3 regions of the Rhizobium sp. GCM10022189 genome follow, and region 1 is predicted to be linked to each of the others. Evidence: predicted binding sites of a transcription regulator. Region 1 holds the regulator's gene; each other region holds the start of a gene.
What was found. Region 1 encodes LexA, which represses DNA repair genes until DNA is damaged. Its sites were predicted from a motif close to TGTTCNNNNTGTGTTCNG; they were not measured.

Region 1 (6,253 bases):
GCCATCCCTGAACTGACCCCCGAAGTTGGTTGTCCAATTTTCGGGGGTCAGTTCATTCTGACCGGGTTTCTTTTGTCCTGTCGCAGCGCTTAGCGCTTGGAAACCGGCACGTAGTCGCGCTTCGGTTCGCCGATATAGAGCTGGCGCGGACGGCCGATGCGCTGTTCCGGATCTTCGATCATCTCGTTCCACTGTGCGATCCAGCCGACGGTGCGGGCCAGGGCGAAGAGCACGGTGAACATGGTCGTGGGGAAGCCCAGAGCCTTCAGCGTGATGCCGGAGTAGAAGTCGATGTTCGGATAGAGCTTCTTCTCGATGAAGTAGGAGTCGGTCAGGGCGATGCGCTCCAGCTCCATGGCCACTTCGAGAAGCGGATCGTCCTTGATGCCGAGTTCGCCGAGAACTTCATGCGTGGTCTTCTGCATGATCTTGGCGCGCGGATCATAGTTCTTGTAGACGCGATGACCAAAGCCCATCAGGCGGAACGGATCGTTCTTGTCCTTGGCGCGGGCGATATATTCCGGAATGCGGTCAACCGTGCCGATTTCCGTCAGCATATTGAGGGCCGCTTCGTTGGCGCCGCCGTGGGCGGGACCCCAGAGGCAGGCGATGCCGGCGGCGATGCAGGCGAACGGGTTTGCGCCCGACGAACCGGCGAGACGGACCGTCGAGGTCGAGGCGTTCTGCTCGTGGTCGGCATGCAGGATGAAGATGCGGTCCATGGCGCGCGACAGCACCGGGTTGACCACATATTCCTCGCAGGGAACGGCAAAGCACATGCGCAGGAAGTTGGACGCGTAGTCCAGATCGTTCTTCGGGTAAACGAAGGGCTGGCCGATATGGTACTTGTAGGCCATTGCGGCAAGCGTCGGCATCTTGGCGATCATGCGCAGGCTGGCGACCATGCGCTGGTGCGGATCGGTGATGTCGGTGGAGTCGTGATAGAAGGCCGAAAGCGCGCCGACGCAGCCGCACATGACGGCCATCGGGTGCGCGTCGCGACGGAAGCCGGTGAAGAAGCGGCTCATCTGCTCGTGCACCATCGTGTGATGGGTAACGCGGTAGTCGAAGTCCTTCTTCTGAGCGGCAGTCGGCAGTTCGCCGTAGAGCAGCAGGTAGCAGACTTCAAGGAAGTCGCCGTGCTCGGCCAGCTGCTCGATCGGATAGCCGCGATGCAGGAGAACGCCTTCATCACCGTCGATATAGGTGATCTTCGATTCACAGGATGCGGTTGAGGTAAACCCGGGATCGTAAGTGAAGGAGGTCGTGTTTTTATAGAGTGCACCGATATCGATGACGTCAGGTCCGACCGTGCCTTTTCGCACGGGCAGATCGACAGATTTGTCACCGATTTTGATTGTAGCGCTTTGATCCGTCATGCTGATCCTCCGGAGTGGCGGTGGCGCCGCAAAAGCGCCATAAGAGTTAAGCGTCCTCAGCGATAGCTATATGATCGGGAAGCTAATGCCAAGTTACCGTGATGCCATTTTGTGCATCGCGGCATCATCTTTTAGGCACTGCAGCGATGAGCTGGATGCATATCAGAACACCATGATTTGACTGGATTTTTCGCTTCCCTGATTTTTCCTCGTATTTCAATCGATTATTGTTTGCTCCTTTTGATCTCAGGTTGCATTCTGCCGGTCTGCGGGGGCGGGTCCAGGCGATTATGACGGGGTTGGAGACAAGACAGCGGCAGGCGAAATCCATCGATGAAAAGATGGATTTTATTGGCGTTGCCCCGCGCGCCATTGTGACGCAACCGGTCCGCACGCAAGCCGCGACACCCTTTCCATGGCGACTGGCGGCCGTTGGGAAACGGTACGTCTCCTTGTCCGTGCATATGGCGGCCGAGGAGGCCGGTCACGGCCGCCTCATCCTCTTCTCGCCGGTCTTCCTGGGGGCGGGTGCCGCCACCTGGTTTCTGACAGGCTCGGACTTTCCGGCCGTCTCGCTCGGTCTCTGCCTGCTTGTCCTCCTTGTCGCCGTCACGGTCTGCGGCCATGGCCGGCCGAAATTGCGGGCGACACTGCTTGGCCTGCTTCTCTTTGCCGGCGGCATGCTTTCGGCACAGGTCGAAACCTGGCGGGCAAGGACCCTGATCCTCGATTCAGCCGTCACGACGACCGTGACCGGCCGCATCGAGCGCCGGGAAGGCGATGGCGAGGGACGCTGGCGTTATATTCTCAAGGTCAACGGCACAAGCGCACCCGAGATCAGGCGTCCGCCCGAACGCGTCTCCGTGCTGGCGCGTGGCGCGGCCCGCCCCTTCGAACTCGGCGACATCATCGAGGGCAGGGCGCGGCTGACGCCTCCGGCGGGGCCGGCGCTCCCCCATCTCAACGATTTCGCCTTCAGCGCCTATTTCGACCGCATCGGCGCCAACGGCTTCTTCTATGGGGCGCCGAAAAAGGTGGCGGAACAGTCGGAGCAGGCAGGCTCGCTCGATGAGGCCGTCCTGGAGTGGCTCTATCGCCTGAGAAGCGGCATCGGCGATCGGATCCGCTCCGCCCTGCCCGGCGACACCGGGGCCTTTGCCGCCTCCCTTGTCACCGACGAGAGACGCGCGATCTCGGATGAAACGACGGAAGCCTTGCGGCAATCCGGCCTTGCCCACATTATCGCAATCTCCGGCCTCAATATGGCGCTCTCCGCCGGCATCTTCTTCGTCGGCCTGCGTGTCGTCCTCAGCCTGTTTCCCGGTATTGCCCAGGCGTGGCCGACCAAGAAGATCGCGGCCGCCGGCGCGCTCGCTGCGGTAACCGCCTACTATCTGATCTCGGGTTTTGCCGTCTCCGCCGAACGCGCCTTCATCATGATGGCGATCATGCTGGTCGCCGTCTTCTTCGACCGGCCATCGATCAGCCTTAGAAACGTGGCGCTGTCCGCTCTCGTGATCCTCGCTGTCTCGCCATCGGAAGTGCTGGGGCCAAGCTTCCAGATGTCCTTTGCCGCCACGCTCGCACTTGTCGCCGGCTACGATCTCTGGAAGCGGCGGCCGATGCGTGAGAACGCTCTTGCCAGGCTGCCGATCATGAAGCCGATCTCCATGGTTGGCAGTTTCTTCGGCGGCGTTTTCCTGACGTCGCTGATCGGCGGCTTCTCGACGGCACTGTTTTCGATCGAGCATTTCCACCGCCTGACGGCCTATGGCCTGCCGGCAAATCTTGCGGCCATGCCGGTCATTTCCTTCATCGTCATGCCGGCGGGCATGCTGGCAATGCTGCTGATGCCCTTCGGCCTGGACGGCTGGCTGTGGCAGGTGGCAGGCTTCGGGCTCGATCTGGTGATCACGATCGCCAAGGCGATCGCGGGGTGGGGCGGCAATATAGATATCGGCCGCTTGCCCGGCTGGTATTTCCCGACAGCCGTCTCCGGCTTTCTGCTGCTGACGCTGCTCAGAACGGGGCTGCGGCACATGGGAACGGCAATTGTCGCGGTCTCCACGCTTGCTGTGGCCGTTCTCCCGTCCGGTGCGGCGCCCGATATCGCCATCTCAGAGGATGGCGGGCTTGTTGCCATAGTCGATGGAGAGGCGATGGCTTCAAACCGTGAGAAGCCGCCCGCCTTCATCTTCGAACAATGGCAGCGGGCGCTTGCCCTCGAAGAGCACCGCAAGCCGGTAATGCTCCAAGCCGCCAAGGCGCCCGCCGCGCCTGACGGCAAACGGTTGCAGCTTTCGCCGGATCAGCAGGATGAAGCCAGAGAGGCGATGAGACAGGCGGCCGACACCGGCCCTCCCTCGCGTTTCTCCTGCCTGAAGGGCGCCTGGTGCAGCGTCGCGCTCGCCAACGGAAAGAGGCTGACCGTCATCGACAATGCCGCCTATCTCGGGCCGGCCTGCGATACGGCCGATATTGTCGTGACCCCCGTCCGGCTGCGCGTCGACCGCTGCCGCTCCGGCGCGCTGCTCTTGACCGGCGAAACGTTGCGCAGGACAGGTTCCGTCGAACTTCGGTTCACTGCCAACGGAGTTGAGGCCACCACCACATTCGACACGTTGCAGCGCCCCTGGATGCGTCACCGCGCCTATGACTGGCGAAGCAATGCATTCGCGGACGCCGGCCTGTCACCGGTCAGTGATAGCGGCGAATGAGGCCGACGAGCTTGCCCTGAACCTTGACGCGATCCGGCGGGAAAATGCGGGTCTCGTAGGCGGGGTTTGCAGCCTCGAGCGCAATCGATGCGCCCTTGCGGCGGAAGCGCTTGAGCGTCGCTTCCTCGTCGTCGACGAGTGCAACGACGATATCGCCGGGATTGGCCGTGCTGCCATTGCGGATGATGACCGTGTCGCCATCGAAAATGCCGGCTTCGATCATCGAATCGCCGCGAACTTCCAGCGCATAATGTTCGCCGGAGCCAAGCATATCGGTCGGAACCGTGATGTCATGCGTATTGTTCTGGATCGCCGAGATCGGCACGCCGGCGGCGATGCGCCCCATGACGGGAACGGAGACCGAATTGCCGTTATCGGCGGCAGGTGCCGGCTTGGCCGAGGCGGGAGGCGCCACAGGCTGCGGCTTGCCGAGACTGCCCTCGATGACGCTCGGCGAAAAGCCGCGCCGGGGTTGCAGGCTCGGGCTGTAGGCTTCCGGCAGTTTGATGACTTCGAGCGCCCGCGCCCGGTTCGGAAGCCGGCGAATGAAGCCGCGTTCCTCGAGTGCCGTGATCAGCCGGTGAATACCGGATTTCGAGGCCAGATCCAGGGCGTCCTTCATCTCGTCGAAAGACGGCGGAACGCCTGACTCCTTCATCCTTTCGTGAATGAAAAGAAGGAGTTCCTGTTGTTTGCGCGTGAGCATGGCGTGTAACCCCAGTCTTGAAACAAATCCAGAACGGACACTATATGTTCCATATGTGTTCCGCAAGTGGCTAAATTTTCGTAAAACTTCTGTTCATTCTGTCGAGAATTTTATTTTTCGCGGCCCTTGCGCCTTCGCACCCTTGCCTCGCAAGGCCTGCTGAAGCACATCTCCTTGTCATTGCTGGAGGGAACCCGATGCGCAAAGACAGGCTTCCGATCGATCATCTCGTCTTGCCGGTGACGGATATCGACCTTGCCCGCGAAAGGCTGGACAAGCTGGGTTTCACGGTCGCGCCCGATGCCCGCCATCCCTTCGGCACGGAAAATGCCTGCGTGTTCTTTGCCGACAAAACCTATCTCGAGCCTTTGGGCGTCGCGAGCGTTGCAGAGAGCGAGCAGGCGGCGCGTCGCGGCAACGTCTTTGCCGCCCGTGACCAGGCATTCCGCTTCCGTTGCGGCGACGAGGGCCTTTCCGCGATTGCCTTCGCCACCGGCGATGCAAGGCGAGAACATGCCCGATTCGTCGAGGCCGGCATCAGCGCCGGTTCCCTGCTGCAGTTCGAGCGTCCGGTGAAAATGCCAGATGGCGCAGAAAGTGTTGCCGGCTTCCGGCTCGCCTTCGCCGCCGATCTCCGGGCGCCGGATTTCCTCCTCTTTGCCGTCGAGCGCGTGAACCCGTTGCCCGCCGATCGCGCCGTACTGGAGACGCATGCCAATGGTGTCACGGGTATTGCCGAAATTGCCCTGGCTGCGCCGGAGCCGAAGGCCTTCGGTGTTTTCGTCCGATCGGTTGCAAGGGTCGTGTCAGCTGACGACACGGGCTTCGGGCTGCAGATTGCCACCGCCAATGCGAAGATCAGCCTGATGACACCTGAAGGACTGGAGGCCTATTACGATCTGGTGACGCCCGATACCGATCGCGGCCTGCGTGGACGGGCAATCCTCTTTGCCGTCGGCGATCTGGCCGTGACAGAAGCGCATTTGGCTGCTAACGGGGTCACATACACACGCAAGGCCAACCGAATTCTGGTGAAGCCGGCGCCCGGGCAGGGCACGCTCTTCGCCTTCGAGGAAAGATCATGAGCACCAATACGAACTCCGTGGTGACGGTCGGCGAGGGCGCCGGCAAGGTTACTTTTTCCAATACCGGACGCCTGTCGCTGATTGCCGGCGCTTGCGAACTGGAAAGCCGCGACCACGCGTTCATGGTTGCCGGCACCTTGAAGGAACTCTGCGCCAAGCTCGGCATCGGGCTCGTCTACAAGACGTCCTTCGACAAGGCGAACCGTTCCTCGCTGTCGAGCAAGCGCGGTGTGGGCCTTGAGAAGGGGCTGGAGGTCTTCGCCGACCTGAAAAAAGAGCTCGGCATTCCGGTTCTGACGGACATCCATACGGAAGAACAATGCGCCGAGGTGGCCAAGGTCGTCGATGTCCTTCAGATACCGGCTT
Region 2 (6,253 bases), on a different contig from region 1:
GGCAAAGACCGTGGCCGAGACGATTTCCAGATATTGCAGGGGAGCGAGCGTCGAGGCGGGTGCCGCACGATAGGCGTAGGCGGCGAGAATGCCTGTGACCGCGGCGGCAATGCCGGTGCCGAGCAGGTAGGCGAAGGCCGGCAGGTCGGGCATGGCCGTATCGATGATGTCGGAGCCGCTGCCGTAACCGACGAAAAGGATGACGGCGCAGAAGAAGATGCCCCAGAGCCCGGTCTGGAACTGCATGGCCCAGGGGTCTTCGCGGTGCGACAGAACCCGCGTCATCAGCGCGAAGACGGCGATGCAGAAGGCGCTGACCACGGGCAGCAAGGCGATATAGCCGACTTCTTCGAAACTCGGCTGGATGATCAGCATGGCGCCGAGAAAACCGACGGCGCAGGCGCTGTAGCGCCGCCAGCCGATGGTCTCCTTCAGGAAAATGCTGCCGAGGATCGTCAGGATGATCGGCTCGACGAAGAAGATGGCGATGGCATCGGCAACGGCCATGACCTTCAGCGTGGTGACGAAGCAGATCATCGAGGTCGTGACCATGGCGCCGCGGATCGCATGATACCAGCTCTGCTTCAGCGTGAACTGGATTTTCGCGCCGCGCAGGAAGACGAAGGGCAGCATGGTCAGCGACTGGATGACGAAGCGGAAACCGGCGACTTCGGTAGACGAGATCGTTGCGGTCGCAAGCTTGGAGAAAATGTCGATCAGCGGCGAGATCAGCACCGAGAGCAGCATGAACAGCAGGCCGAACGTCACCTCCGAGGAGGCGGGAAGGCGGGTGGAAGTCATGCTCGTCATCTCAGGTCCTTTCACTCGGGACCGTGCGGACGGCGGCGTCGCACCAGCGGGCGAAATCCGCGATCGGCTTTTCCGCGCCGATTTCGTTCAGCGTTTCATGTCGCAGGTCCTGATATATCTCAGTGCTGATACGGGAGAAGCCCTGGCTTTTCAAACGCTTTGACAGCCAGAAAACGGCTTTTCCCTTGGATGTTGCCGGATCCTGGCCGCCGCCGACCAGATGGATCGGCAGGTCCTTCGGCAGCCTTTCAAGCCGCTCCTTGGCGATGCCGCGGAAGGTGAGGGCGAAGACGTCGAGCCAGAGCGATACCGAAGCATCGAAGCCGCAGAGCGGATCGGCAATATAGGCATCGACCTCGGCCGGATCGCGCGACAGCCAGTCGAATCCCGTCCGGTGGCCGGGAATGGATTTGCCCCAGGCGGAAAATGTCAGCCGCGGCAGCATGTCGCTCGGCACGTCGGAGCCCTTGAGCATGCGCTCGGCCAGCAGGATCGCCTGCGCGACCCGGCCGGAAAGACCGACGGCGAAATTCGAGTTCCAGACGGCAAGTGCTGCGAAGCGGCCGGCGAGATCTTCCGCGGCATTGAGCGCAATCAGGCCGCCCATCGAGTGGCCGAAGAGAATGACGGGCAGGCCCGGGTGACGGCCGGTGGCAAGGCTGTGGACGGCGGCGATATCGTCGACGACGTGTTCGATGCCGCCGCGTTTCGAAAAACGGCCGAGCGGCGCATCCGGTGCGGTCGTCTCGCCATGGCCGCGATGGTCGTGGGCATAGACGTGGCAGCCTCTGGCGGCCATGGCCCCGGCGAAGCGCCGGTAGCGGCGCGAATGTTCGGCAAGCCCGTGTGAAATCATCAGGATAGCGCGAGGCTGCCCTTCTGCGGGCTGGTGATGGCAGGCAAGCGAAGCCCCGGCATTATCAAGCCGTATCGTCTCGGAAAACATGCATTCCTCCCCCCGCACAACAGACCAGATATCGGGGCAAATGCAATATTGCGTTCCCGCCCATACATGAGAAAGCATGTGTCGCCTTGCGATTCAGGGTTGCGCAAACTTCGGCTTCGTGCTTGTTTGTTCCTGTAATGTTCTTTGTCGGGGCTATCAATGGGCAAGTTTCTTTTTTCGGTTTCCATCCTGTTCCTCTCGCTTTCGTCGGTCGGGTCGGTCTGCGCGCAGGAAAGCGGACGCACGCGTTTCATCCTTGCGGCAAGCTGGCAGCCGGCATTCTGCCAGACCAACCAGAAGAAGGCGGAATGCGCCAGCCAGAGCGGCGAGCGCTACGACGCCACCAATTTCTCCCTCCACGGCCTGTGGCCGATGCGCCAGGACTATTGCGGCGTACCGGCCGACCAGAAGGTCGCCGACAAGGATGGCCAGTGGACGAGCCTGCCGGCCGTGAACCTCTCGACCGAGACGAAGGCAGCACTCGACAAGGCGATGCCCGGCACGCAATCGGGGCTCGAGCGGCATGAATGGATCAAACACGGCACCTGCACGAAGATGAGCGCCGACGATTATTTCGCCACCGCCGTCGACCTGATGGGCGACCTCAACGCCTCTGCCGTGCGCGAGCTCTTCGCCGCCAATGTCGGCAAGGTGCTGAAGGCGGAGGCGATCAAGGCGGCCTTCGACAAGAGTTTCGGCGCCGGCGCCAGCGACCGGGTGAAGATGAGCTGCCGGCGCGTCGGCAACACGCGCGTGATCAGCGAACTGACGATCGGGCTTTCGCAGGATGCCGTTTCGGCTCAGGCCAAGGAAAAGGGCCTCGGCGGTCTTATCCAGGCAGCCGGGAAGACCTCGTTCGGCTGTGACGAAGGCCTTGTGGATGCAGCCGGCTTCTGACGGAAACATGCCGAAATCCTGACGAAACAGGGTTTCGGCGTTGCTCGCGGGCGTGGTTTCGCCTACATAGCGGCCACGATTTCAAGTTTCCGTCCGGAGCATCCCAGCATGGCACGCCAGTTCATCTATCATATGTCCGGCCTCAACAAGGCCTATGGCAACAAGAAGATCCTCGAGAACATCCATCTTTCCTTCTATCCCGATGCCAAGATCGGTATTCTCGGTCCGAACGGCGCCGGTAAATCGACCGTGCTGCGCATCATTGCCGGCCGGGACAAGGAATATACCGGCGAGGCCTGGCTCGCCGAAGGGGCGACGGTCGGCTACCTGGAGCAGGAGCCGCAGCTCGATCCGAACAAGACGGTGTTCGAAAACGTCATGGAAGGCGTCGCCTCCAAGACGGCGATCGTCGATCGCTATAACGAGCTGATGATGAACTATTCCGACGAGACGGCGGAAGAGGGCGCGAAGCTTCAGGACATTATCGACAGCCAGAATCTCTGGGATCTGGAAAGCCAGGTCGAAATGGCGATGGAAGCGCTGCGCTGCCCGCCGCGCGATTCCGATGTCACGACGCTGTCGGGTGGCGAGCGCCGCCGTGTTGCGCTTTGCCGCCTGCTGCTGTCGCAGCCGGACCTGCTGCTGCTCGACGAACCGACCAACCATCTGGATGCCGAAACCATCGCCTGGCTCGAAAAGCACCTGCGCGACTATCCGGGCGCCGTGATGATGATTACCCACGACCGCTACTTCCTGGACAACGTCACCGGCTGGATCCTCGAACTCGACCGCGGCCGCGGCATCCCCTACGAAGGCAACTACTCGGCCTACCTGCAGGCCAAGGCCAAGCGCATGCTGCAGGAAAACCGCGAGGAAGCATCGCGCCAGAAGGCGATCAGCCGCGAACAGGAATGGATCGCATCCAGCCCGAAGGCCCGTCAGGCCAAGTCCAAGGCCCGTATCAAGTCCTATGAACAGCTGGTGGAAGCCGCCGAAAAGCAGCGTCCCGGCGACGCGCAGATCATCATTCCGGTCAGCGAGCGTCTCGGCCAGGTGGTCATCGAGATGGAGGGCATCACCAAGGGCTTCGAGGGCCGCACGCTGATCAACGACCTGTCGATCAAGCTGCCGCCGGGCGGTATCGTCGGCATTATCGGCCCGAACGGCGCCGGCAAGACGACGCTGTTCAAGATGATTACCGGCCAGGAAAAGCCCGACGGCGGTTCGATCCGCATCGGCGAGACGGTGCAGCTCGGCTATGTCGACCAGAGCCGCGACGCGCTCGACGGCAACAAGACCGTCTGGGAGGAAATTTCCGGCGGCGCCGAAGTCATCAAGCTCGGCAAGTTCGACATGAACTCGCGCGCCTATTGCGGCGCCTTCAACTTCAAGGGCGGCGACCAGCAGCAGAAGGTCGCCAATCTTTCGGGCGGCCAGCGCAACCGCGTTCATCTTGCCAAGATGCTCAAGGCCGGCGGCAACGTGCTGCTGCTCGACGAACCGACCAACGACCTCGATACGGAAACGCTGGGTGCGCTCGAAAGCGCGCTGGAAAATTTTGCCGGCTGCGCCATCATCATCAGCCACGACCGCATGTTCCTCGACCGTCTGGCGACCCACATCCTCGCCTTTGAAGGCGAGGGCCATGTCGAATGGTTCGAAGGCAATTTCGAAGATTACGAGCAGGACAAGATCCGTCGCCTCGGCCCCGATGCGCTGAACCCGGGCAGCCAGGCCCACAAGCGCCTGACGCGCTGATCGGTTCTTCACGCGTTGCGAGAGCCCCGGCTGGTCCGGGGCTTTTTCATGCCCGCCGTCGCTGTCGCCACAGGCAAGTTCGCAAATCGGCAAAATGCCGCTTGCCTCCGCTATCCAAATCACATAAAGATATCTTTATATGTTGATTGGGTAGGATATGAGCGAACCCTTAAGGCTTGGACTGGATGCGCTGGTGGACGTCTTGAAGGCGGCCGGCGAACCGACGCGCCTGCGGCTTCTGGCGCTGCTGGCGGCGGGCGATCTCACCGTGACCGATCTTACGGAAATTCTCGGCCAATCCCAGCCCCGCATCTCCCGGCACCTGAAGCTGCTCGGGGAGGCGGAACTTATCGACCGCTATCAGGAAGGGGCATGGGCCTATTTCCGGCTGGCCCATGAAGGCAAGGCTGCCGCTCTGGTGCGCAATCTCCTGAAGCACGTCTCGGAAAACGATCCGGTCGTGCAGCGTGACGGGGAGCGCCTGGCCGCCGTCAAGCGCCAGCGCGCCGAGCGGGCGCAGGCCTATTTCAGCCGCAACGCCGCCGAATGGGACGAGCTTCGCCGCCTGCACGCCGCCGACGAAGAGGTGGATGCGGCCGTCATCAAGCTGCTTGGTGCAAACCCGATCGATTCGCTGCTCGACCTCGGCACCGGCACCGGCCGCATGCTCGAACTGCTTGCCGGCCGCTATCGCCGGGCCATCGGCGTCGATGCCAGCCGCGACATGCTGAGCGTCGCGCGCGCCAATCTCGACAAGTCCCGCATCACCACCGCTTCGGTGCGCCACGCCGATATCCTGAACCTTCCGTTCGAGGGACAGGATTTCGATCTGGTGACGATCCATCAGGTGCTGCACTTCTTCGATCAGCCCGAGATCGCGATCACGGAGGCCGCGCGCATGCTGCGGCCGGGCGGGCGTCTCGTCATCATCGACCTGGCGCCCCACAATCTCGAATATCTTCGTGACGAACATGCCCATGTCCGCCTCGGCTTCTCGCACCAGGCCATGTCGGACTGGGTGCGCAAGGCGGGCCTCGATGTGGAGCAGGTCGTCGATCTTCATCCGGGTCAGCAGGGCGAGAAGGGCCTCACGGTTACGATCTGGCTCGCGCGCGATCCGAGGCGCCTCGTGGCTTCGCTGGAGAGCGAAGGCGCCGTACCTACATTTGCCGGGAGAGAATGAATGACCCAGAAAAACGACGCCCGCCGCGATATCAGGATCTCCTTCGAGTTCTTCCCGCCGAAGTCCGAGGAGATGGAGGGCCAGCTCTGGAGCACGGTGCGCGACCTGCAGGACTGGAACCCGGAATTCGTGTCCGTCACCTACGGTGCCGGCGGCACGACCAAGGCGCCGACGCTTTCCACGGTCACGCGTTTCCTGACCGACACGCCGCTTGCGACCGCCTCGCACCTGACCTGCGTCAGCGCCACGAAGGAGGAGACGCATCAGGTCGTCGACAGTTTCCGCAAGGCGGGCGTCACGCATTTCGTGGCGCTGCGCGGCGATGCGCCGGGCGGCGTCGGTGCGCCCTACCAGCCGCATCCGGGCGGTTATGCCAATGCGGCCGAGCTGGTGGCCGGCCTCAAGCAGATCGGCGATTTCGAAATCTCCGTCTCGGCCTATCCGGAAAAGCACCCGGAGAGCCGCGACCAGGCGGCCGATATCGACATGCTGAAGCGCAAGGCCGATAACGGCGCCGACCGGGCGCTCACGCAGTTCTTCTTCGACAACGACAATTTCGAGCGCTATCTCGAGAAGGTGCGCGCGGCCGGCGTCAAGATCCCGATCGTTCCCGGCATCATGCCGATCCAGAACCTGACGCAGCTGAAGCGGTTTGCGGG
Region 3 (6,253 bases), on a different contig from region 1:
TGCGGGCTGCGCTCGCAAGCTCGCCCACATTGGCAGCGATCTCGTTGGCGATCGACTTGGCTTCCGAATTGGCCTGGTCCAGCGTGAGGGTCTGAACGCGGCTGCGGGTCTGGTCGATGAGGAAAAGGTTCGAAACAACAAGCACCAGCGCGATGGCGGCACCGGTAATGACAATCAGTTTCGCCGCAAGCGATTTCATTCTGAAAATGAACATGTGTTCCTCGGGCAGGGACGCGCCGAAGGGCCATTCTTCGGCACAGCGGGTAAGACACGTTCCGTCATGGAACAGCCACGGGTTGAGGCGCCTCGAAGATGGACGAGGGCGATCTCAAGAATGATCGCCGGAAATCTCTTAAATTTGAATGAAATTTGCTATGTTTCGGCAGCAAAACCGGCACACCACCCCAAAACTAAGGGTGGTGTTTCATGGACTGCTCGCGGTTAGACTGGATTATATTCTGTCTGCGACTTCGGCGGCGAGCGGGATAGACGGTTGCGCGCCCGGTTTCAGGCAGGCAAGCGAGCCGGCGACGGCGGCGCGGCGCAGGGCCGAGCCGAAATCCAGTCCCTCGTCGAGGCTCGCGGCGAAGTAACCGCAAAACGTATCGCCGGCGCCGACAGTATCGACAGGTTCGATGACAAGGCCCTGTGCGCGGGATATCTGGCCGTCGCGGATCGCGATGACACCGTCGCCGCCGAGCGTGACGATCAAGGTCTGGCCTGTCTGCGCGTGCAGCCGCTCCAGTGCCGCTTCGCGATCGCCGGCGCTCATGTTCTCCTGTCCTGCCAGCCGCTCGAATTCGGTCTCGTTGGCAATCACGATATCGGCCAGCCGCCCGAGGCGCGGTGCGTCCGGGATAAGCGGAGCGAGATTGAGAATGCTGGTAATGCCCCTGGCGCGGGAGGCGGCCAGCGCGCGCTCGACCGCTTCGACGGGAACCTCGAGTTGCAGCATGAGAATATCGCCTTGGTCCATGGCGTTGACGGCTGCCTCGGCATTGTCGCCGCTGACCTTGCCGTTCGCGCCCGGAATGACGGCGATCATGTTCTCGCCGTCGCCGCCCACCAGAATGAGAGCCGTGCCTGTCGGCCCCTCGACATGGCTGACACGGGAAAGATCGGTGCCGGCCGCGTCAAGAAGCTCGAGCGCGCCTTCGGCAAAGGCATCCTTGCCGACAGCACCCGCCATGTGGACGTAGCGGCCTGCCCGCCGCGCGGCGAGCGCCTGATTGGCGCCCTTGCCGCCGGCCGCCGTTGCAAAGCTGTTGCCGGCAACCGTTTCGCCCGGTTTCGGCAGGCGTTCGGTGGTCGCGATGAGGTCCATGTTGATGGAGCCGAAAACTGTAATCATGGAATGTCGTCCCTTGCTTCGGGCCGCGACACTGCCGAAGCGATCACTCCTCGTCAACCACCCTGAGCTTCAGCAGCCCGGTCCGGCTTTCGACGGATTTAGGCGGGGCCTCGTTCTCGCGGGCCGGCCTGCCGTCGCCACCCTCGAATTCCAGCGCCTCGATTTTCGCGCCGCGCTTGGTCAGCTTGTCCGCCGAAGTGATGATCTGGTCCACGTCGCGCTGCGTCTGCGAGAAATGGCCCTGCAGTTTGCGCACGCGCTCGTCGAGCCGGCCAAGGTCGTCCATCAGAAGGGCGACCTCGCCCTGAATGACATGCGCCTGCGCCCGCATGCGCTGGTCCTTCAATACGGCCTGGATCACCTGGATCGACAGCATCAGCAGCGAAGGCGAAACGATGACGACGCGCGCGCGGTGCGCCTTCTGCACGATCGCTTCGAAATTCTCGTGGATTTCCGCGAAGATCGATTCCGAGGGAACGAAGAGGAAGGCCGTGTCCTGCGTTTCGCCCTGGATGAGGTATTTGTCGGAAATGTCCTTGATGTGGATGTCCATGTCGCGGCGGAATTGCTGGGCGGCAAGCTTGCCGGCATCGGCGCTGCCGGCGTCGCGGATCGCATTCCAGGCCTCCAGCGGAAATTTGGCGTCGATCACCAGCGGCGGAGCGCCGTTCGGCATCCGGATCGTGCAGTCCGGCCGCGAGCCGTTGGAAAGCGTCTGCTGGAAGGCATAGGCGCCCATCGGCAATCCGTCGGCGACGATCGTTTCCATGCGGGACTGGCCGAAGGCGCCGCGCGTCTGTTTGTTGGAAAGGATCGCCTGCAGCCCGACGACATCCTTGGCGAGCGTCTGAATATTGCTTTGGGCCGCATCGATGACGGCCAGGCGCTCCTGCAGCTTCTGCAGGTTGTCATGCGTCGATTTCGTCTGCTCGGTCAATGTCGAACTCATGCGCTGCGACATGCCGTCGAGCCGCTGGTTGATCGCCTGGTTGAGCTCGGCCTGCCGCGCGCCGAAAACCTCCGCCATCGTCGAAATGCGCCCCTGCATCTCCGCCTGGATTTTCAGAAGCTCGGCCATGCGTGCGTCGCTTTCGGCCGCGCGCAGATTGGCCTCTTCCGCCTCCTCGCGGCGAATGCCGGCATTGCGCAGCGCAAACACGATCGTCGCGAGAATGATGACGGCGAGTGCTCCGCCGGCGAGCGCAAGCACGCCCGGGCTCAGCATGGGCAGGGAAATGGTGAGTGAGTCGGCTGTCGTGGTCATGCCGCACCATAACAAAAACTGCGCGGATATCCAGATCAAACCGTGAACAATCCACCGTGGCCTGTTGCCGGTCGTCGCGCTACCTCGCTGTAACGGAAGAAAAATTAGCGGCCGCACTTAACGATTGCTAAACCATATTCGCCAAATCTGGCGTGGTAATTTCCCTCCGCATTCGCGCCAGACAAGAGATCCCCATGACTTCCCAGCAGACCGATAACGCCCTCAGGCAGCGCCTTGACTTCATTGAGCTTGACGATGAGGCACGCAAGAACCTGCGGGAGTTGCGGCCGGCGATCTCGGAACTGCTCGGAGGCGCCCTGGACAAGTTCTACGGCAAGCTTGCCAAGACGCCGGCCGTCGCGGGCTTCTTTTCCGACAAGGCCCATATGAGCCACGCCAAGAAGCGCCAGCAGGAACATTGGGGCAATCTGTCTGGCGGCAATTTCGACCAGAGCTATGTGAACGGCGTCACGGCCGTCGGCCGCACCCATGCCCGCATCGGCCTGGAGCCGCGCTGGTATATCGGCGGTTATGCGCTCGTCATGTCCGAGCTTGTCCGCGGCCTGATGGAGAAGCAGTGGCCCTCGCTCTTCGCGCGCCAGCACGGAAAGGCGCTCGCCGAAAAGCTGACCGCCGTCATCAAGGCGGCGATGCTCGACATGGACTATTCGATCTCGGTCTCTCTCGATGCGCTCGAGGAAAAGCGCCGCGTACTGGAAGAGGAGCGCGCCCGCGCGGCAGCCGATCAGGCGTTGGCGCTGGAACATCTGCGCCGCGGTCTCGAAGCCCTGTCGCGCGGCGATCTCGAAGCCACGCTTCCCTCCGACCTGCCCGGCGACTTCAAGGCGATGGCCGAGGATTACAACAGGGCCGTGGGCGCGCTGCGCGATTCCTTCACCTCCGTGCGCACCACGTCCAGCCACATTCTCGGCGGCGCCGATGTGATCTCCAAGGCCAGCGACGATCTCGCCCTGCGCACCGCCCAGCAGGCCGCCGGCGTCGAGGAAAGCTCGGCCGCCCTGCAGCAGCTCTCCGTCAGCGTCAGCCAGACCGCCGCCAATGCCGAGAAGGCCTCCGGCGCCGTGCGCGAAACGCAGGAGAAGGCCAAGAATTCCGGCGAACTCGTCACCAGCGCCGTTTCGGCGATGGCCGGCATCGAGAAGTCCTCCACCGAGATCGCCAAGATCATCGGCGTCATCGATGAGATCGCCTTCCAGACCAACCTGCTGGCGCTCAATGCCGGCGTCGAGGCGGCACGCGCCGGTGATGCCGGCAAGGGCTTTGCCGTCGTCGCGCAGGAAGTCCGCCAGCTGGCCCAGCGCACGGCAGATGCGGCCAAGGAGATCAAGAACCTGATTTCCGAAAGCTCGACGCAGGTGAACGAAGGCGTCAACATCGTCAGCAGCACCGGCGAGGCGCTGAGCGACATGATCAGCCGCATCGATATCATCAACAGCTTCGTTGCCGATATCGCCGCCGCCGCCCGCGATCAGGCGACCGGCGTGAACGAAGTCAGCGTCGCGATCCGCAACATGGACACCATCACCCAGCAGAATTCCGGCATGGTGGAGCGCACGTCGGCAGAAACCCGCAGGCTGAAGGACGAGGTGGAGAACCTCATCGAACTGCTGCAGCGTTTCCGTGCCCGCGCCGAAAGCCGGCCCGCCACCGGTGCGGCTCGCCGCGCGGCGTGAACAATCCTCCCAAAATCCCCGGGCAGGCTGCAAAAAACCGCAATCCCTGCCCGGCGGATGATTCCCTAGTGTGAAAAGATGCGTTATGGGAACGCCATGACCATCAAGCCACTCATCATTCTTCCCGATCCCGTCCTCCGCCAGGTTTCCAAGCCGATCGAGCGGGTCGATGCCGATCTCCAGCGCCTGTCCGACGACATGCTGGAGACGATGTATGACGCACCGGGCATCGGCCTTGCCGCGATCCAGATCGGCGTTGCCCGCCGCATGCTCGTCATCGATCTTTCGAAGGAAGGCGAGGAGAAGCAGCCGCTCGTCTTCATCAATCCGGAGATCGTCAGCTCCTCCGACGAACGTTCCGTCTACGAGGAAGGCTGCCTGTCCATTCCCGACTATTATGCGGAGGTCGAACGCCCCGCCAAAGTCACGGTCAACTATCTGGACCGCGACGGCAAGGAACAGAGCGTCGAGGCCGACGGACTTCTTGCGACCTGTCTCCAGCACGAGATCGATCACCTGAACGGCGTGCTCTTCATCGATCATATCTCGCGGCTGAAGCGTGAGATGGTGATCAAGAAGTTCACCAAGGCGGCCAAATCCAAGGCGCTCTGAACGGGCCGACGGCAGCGCTGCGGAAGAATTCGAGGGGCTTGATCTCAGGCTCGTAAACCCGTTTGAAGACGGCTGATCCTCAATTGGCGAGATAGAATGTCTCTTCGTATCGTGTTCATGGGAACGCCCGACTTTTCCGTCCCGACGCTGCGCCTGCTCGTCGAGGCCGGCCATCGGATCGTCGCCGTCTATACCCAGCCGCCACGGCCGGGCGGGCGGCGCGGCCTCGACCTGCAGAAGTCTCCCGTGCATCAGGCGGCCGAACTGCTTGGCCTGCCGGTCTTTACCCCGGTCAATTTCAAGGATCCGGATGAGCGTGAGCGGTTCCGGGCGCTCGGCGCCGATGTCGGCGTCGTCGTCGCCTACGGGCTGCTGCTGCCCGAGGCTATCCTGACCGGCACGCGTTACGGCTGTTATAACGGCCACGCCTCGCTGCTGCCGCGCTGGCGCGGCGCGGCCCCCATCCAGCGGGCGATCATGGCCGGCGACGAAAAGACCGGCATGATGGTGATGAAAATGGACAAGGGCCTCGATACCGGCGATGTGGCGCTGACCCGCGAAGTCGAGATCGGCCCGAACATGACGGCAGGCGAATTGCACGACCGCCTGATGCATGTGGGCGCCAAGGCGATGGCCGAGGCCATGGTCAAGCTGGAAATGGGCGATCTGCCGCTGACGCCGCAGCCGGCGGAAGGCGTGCTCTATGCCGCCAAGATCGACAAGGCCGAAACCCGCATCGATTTCAGCCGCAACGCCAGGGACGTCCACAATCATATTCGCGGTCTGGCACCCTTCCCCGGCGCCTGGTTCGAGCTCGACAGCAACGGCAAGGCGGAGCGCGTCAAGGTGCTCGGCTGCGAGCCTGCGCCGGGCGAGGGCGCCGCCGGCACGCTTCTGTCGGACGATCTCGTCGTTGCCTGCGGCGCCGGTGCCGTTCGCCTCACCAGGCTTCAGAAGGCTGGCGGCAAGCCGCTTGCATCGGCCGACTTCCTGCGCGGCACGCCGCTTGCCGCGGGCACGAGGCTCGCCTGATGCCGCGATACCGCATGATCGTCGAATATGACGGCGGCCCCTATGTCGGCTGGCAGCGGCAGGACAACGGGCCTTCGGTACAGGGCGCGATCGAACAGGCGATCTTTTCGGCATCGGGCGATACCGTTTCCATCCGCGGTGCCGGACGCACCGATTCCGGCGTTCATGCCATGGGTCAGGTCATCCATGCCGACCTTTCGAAGGACTGGCTGCCCTTCAAGTTGCAGAATGCGCTGAACGCCCATCTGAAGCTTGCCGGTGAAAAGGTGGCGATCCTCGATGTCGACGTGGCGAGCGAGT

Region 2: ACFPWW_RS04275 (ribonuclease T2 family protein) is a predicted target of LexA. The motif match lies at 1,884-1,901, and genes of this name have one in related genera.
Region 3: ACFPWW_RS24545 (DNA recombination protein RmuC) is a predicted target of LexA. The motif match lies at 2,647-2,664, and genes of this name have one in related genera.

What each region holds. Positions count from the first base shown of each region.
Region 1 is NZ_JBHSOR010000002.1:327,120-333,372, reverse strand. Features, by position in the region: gene lpxB (lipid-A-disaccharide synthase) at 1-11, shown strand, start outside; gene gltA (citrate synthase) at 90-1,379, opposite strand; gene ACFPWW_RS01795 (ComEC/Rec2 family competence protein) at 1,670-4,096, shown strand; gene lexA (transcriptional repressor LexA) at 4,077-4,802, opposite strand; gene ACFPWW_RS01785 (VOC family protein) at 5,000-5,887, shown strand; gene kdsA (3-deoxy-8-phosphooctulonate synthase) at 5,884-6,253, shown strand, end outside.
Region 2 is NZ_JBHSOR010000003.1:151,583-157,835, forward strand. Features, by position in the region: gene ACFPWW_RS04265 (DMT family transporter) at 1-810, opposite strand, end outside; gene ACFPWW_RS04270 (alpha/beta fold hydrolase) at 812-1,756, opposite strand; gene ACFPWW_RS04275 (ribonuclease T2 family protein) at 1,916-2,653, shown strand; gene ettA (energy-dependent translational throttle protein EttA) at 2,762-4,411, shown strand; gene ACFPWW_RS04285 (ArsR/SmtB family transcription factor) at 4,569-5,594, shown strand; gene metF (methylenetetrahydrofolate reductase [NAD(P)H]) at 5,595-6,253, shown strand, end outside.
Region 3 is NZ_JBHSOR010000049.1:700,298-706,550, reverse strand. Features, by position in the region: gene ACFPWW_RS24555 (methyl-accepting chemotaxis protein) at 1-214, opposite strand, end outside; gene ACFPWW_RS24550 (ribokinase) at 452-1,351, opposite strand; gene ACFPWW_RS24545 (DNA recombination protein RmuC) at 1,395-2,615, opposite strand; gene ACFPWW_RS24540 (methyl-accepting chemotaxis protein) at 2,810-4,309, shown strand; gene def (peptide deformylase) at 4,406-4,921, shown strand; gene fmt (methionyl-tRNA formyltransferase) at 5,018-5,953, shown strand; gene truA (tRNA pseudouridine(38-40) synthase TruA) at 5,953-6,253, shown strand, end outside.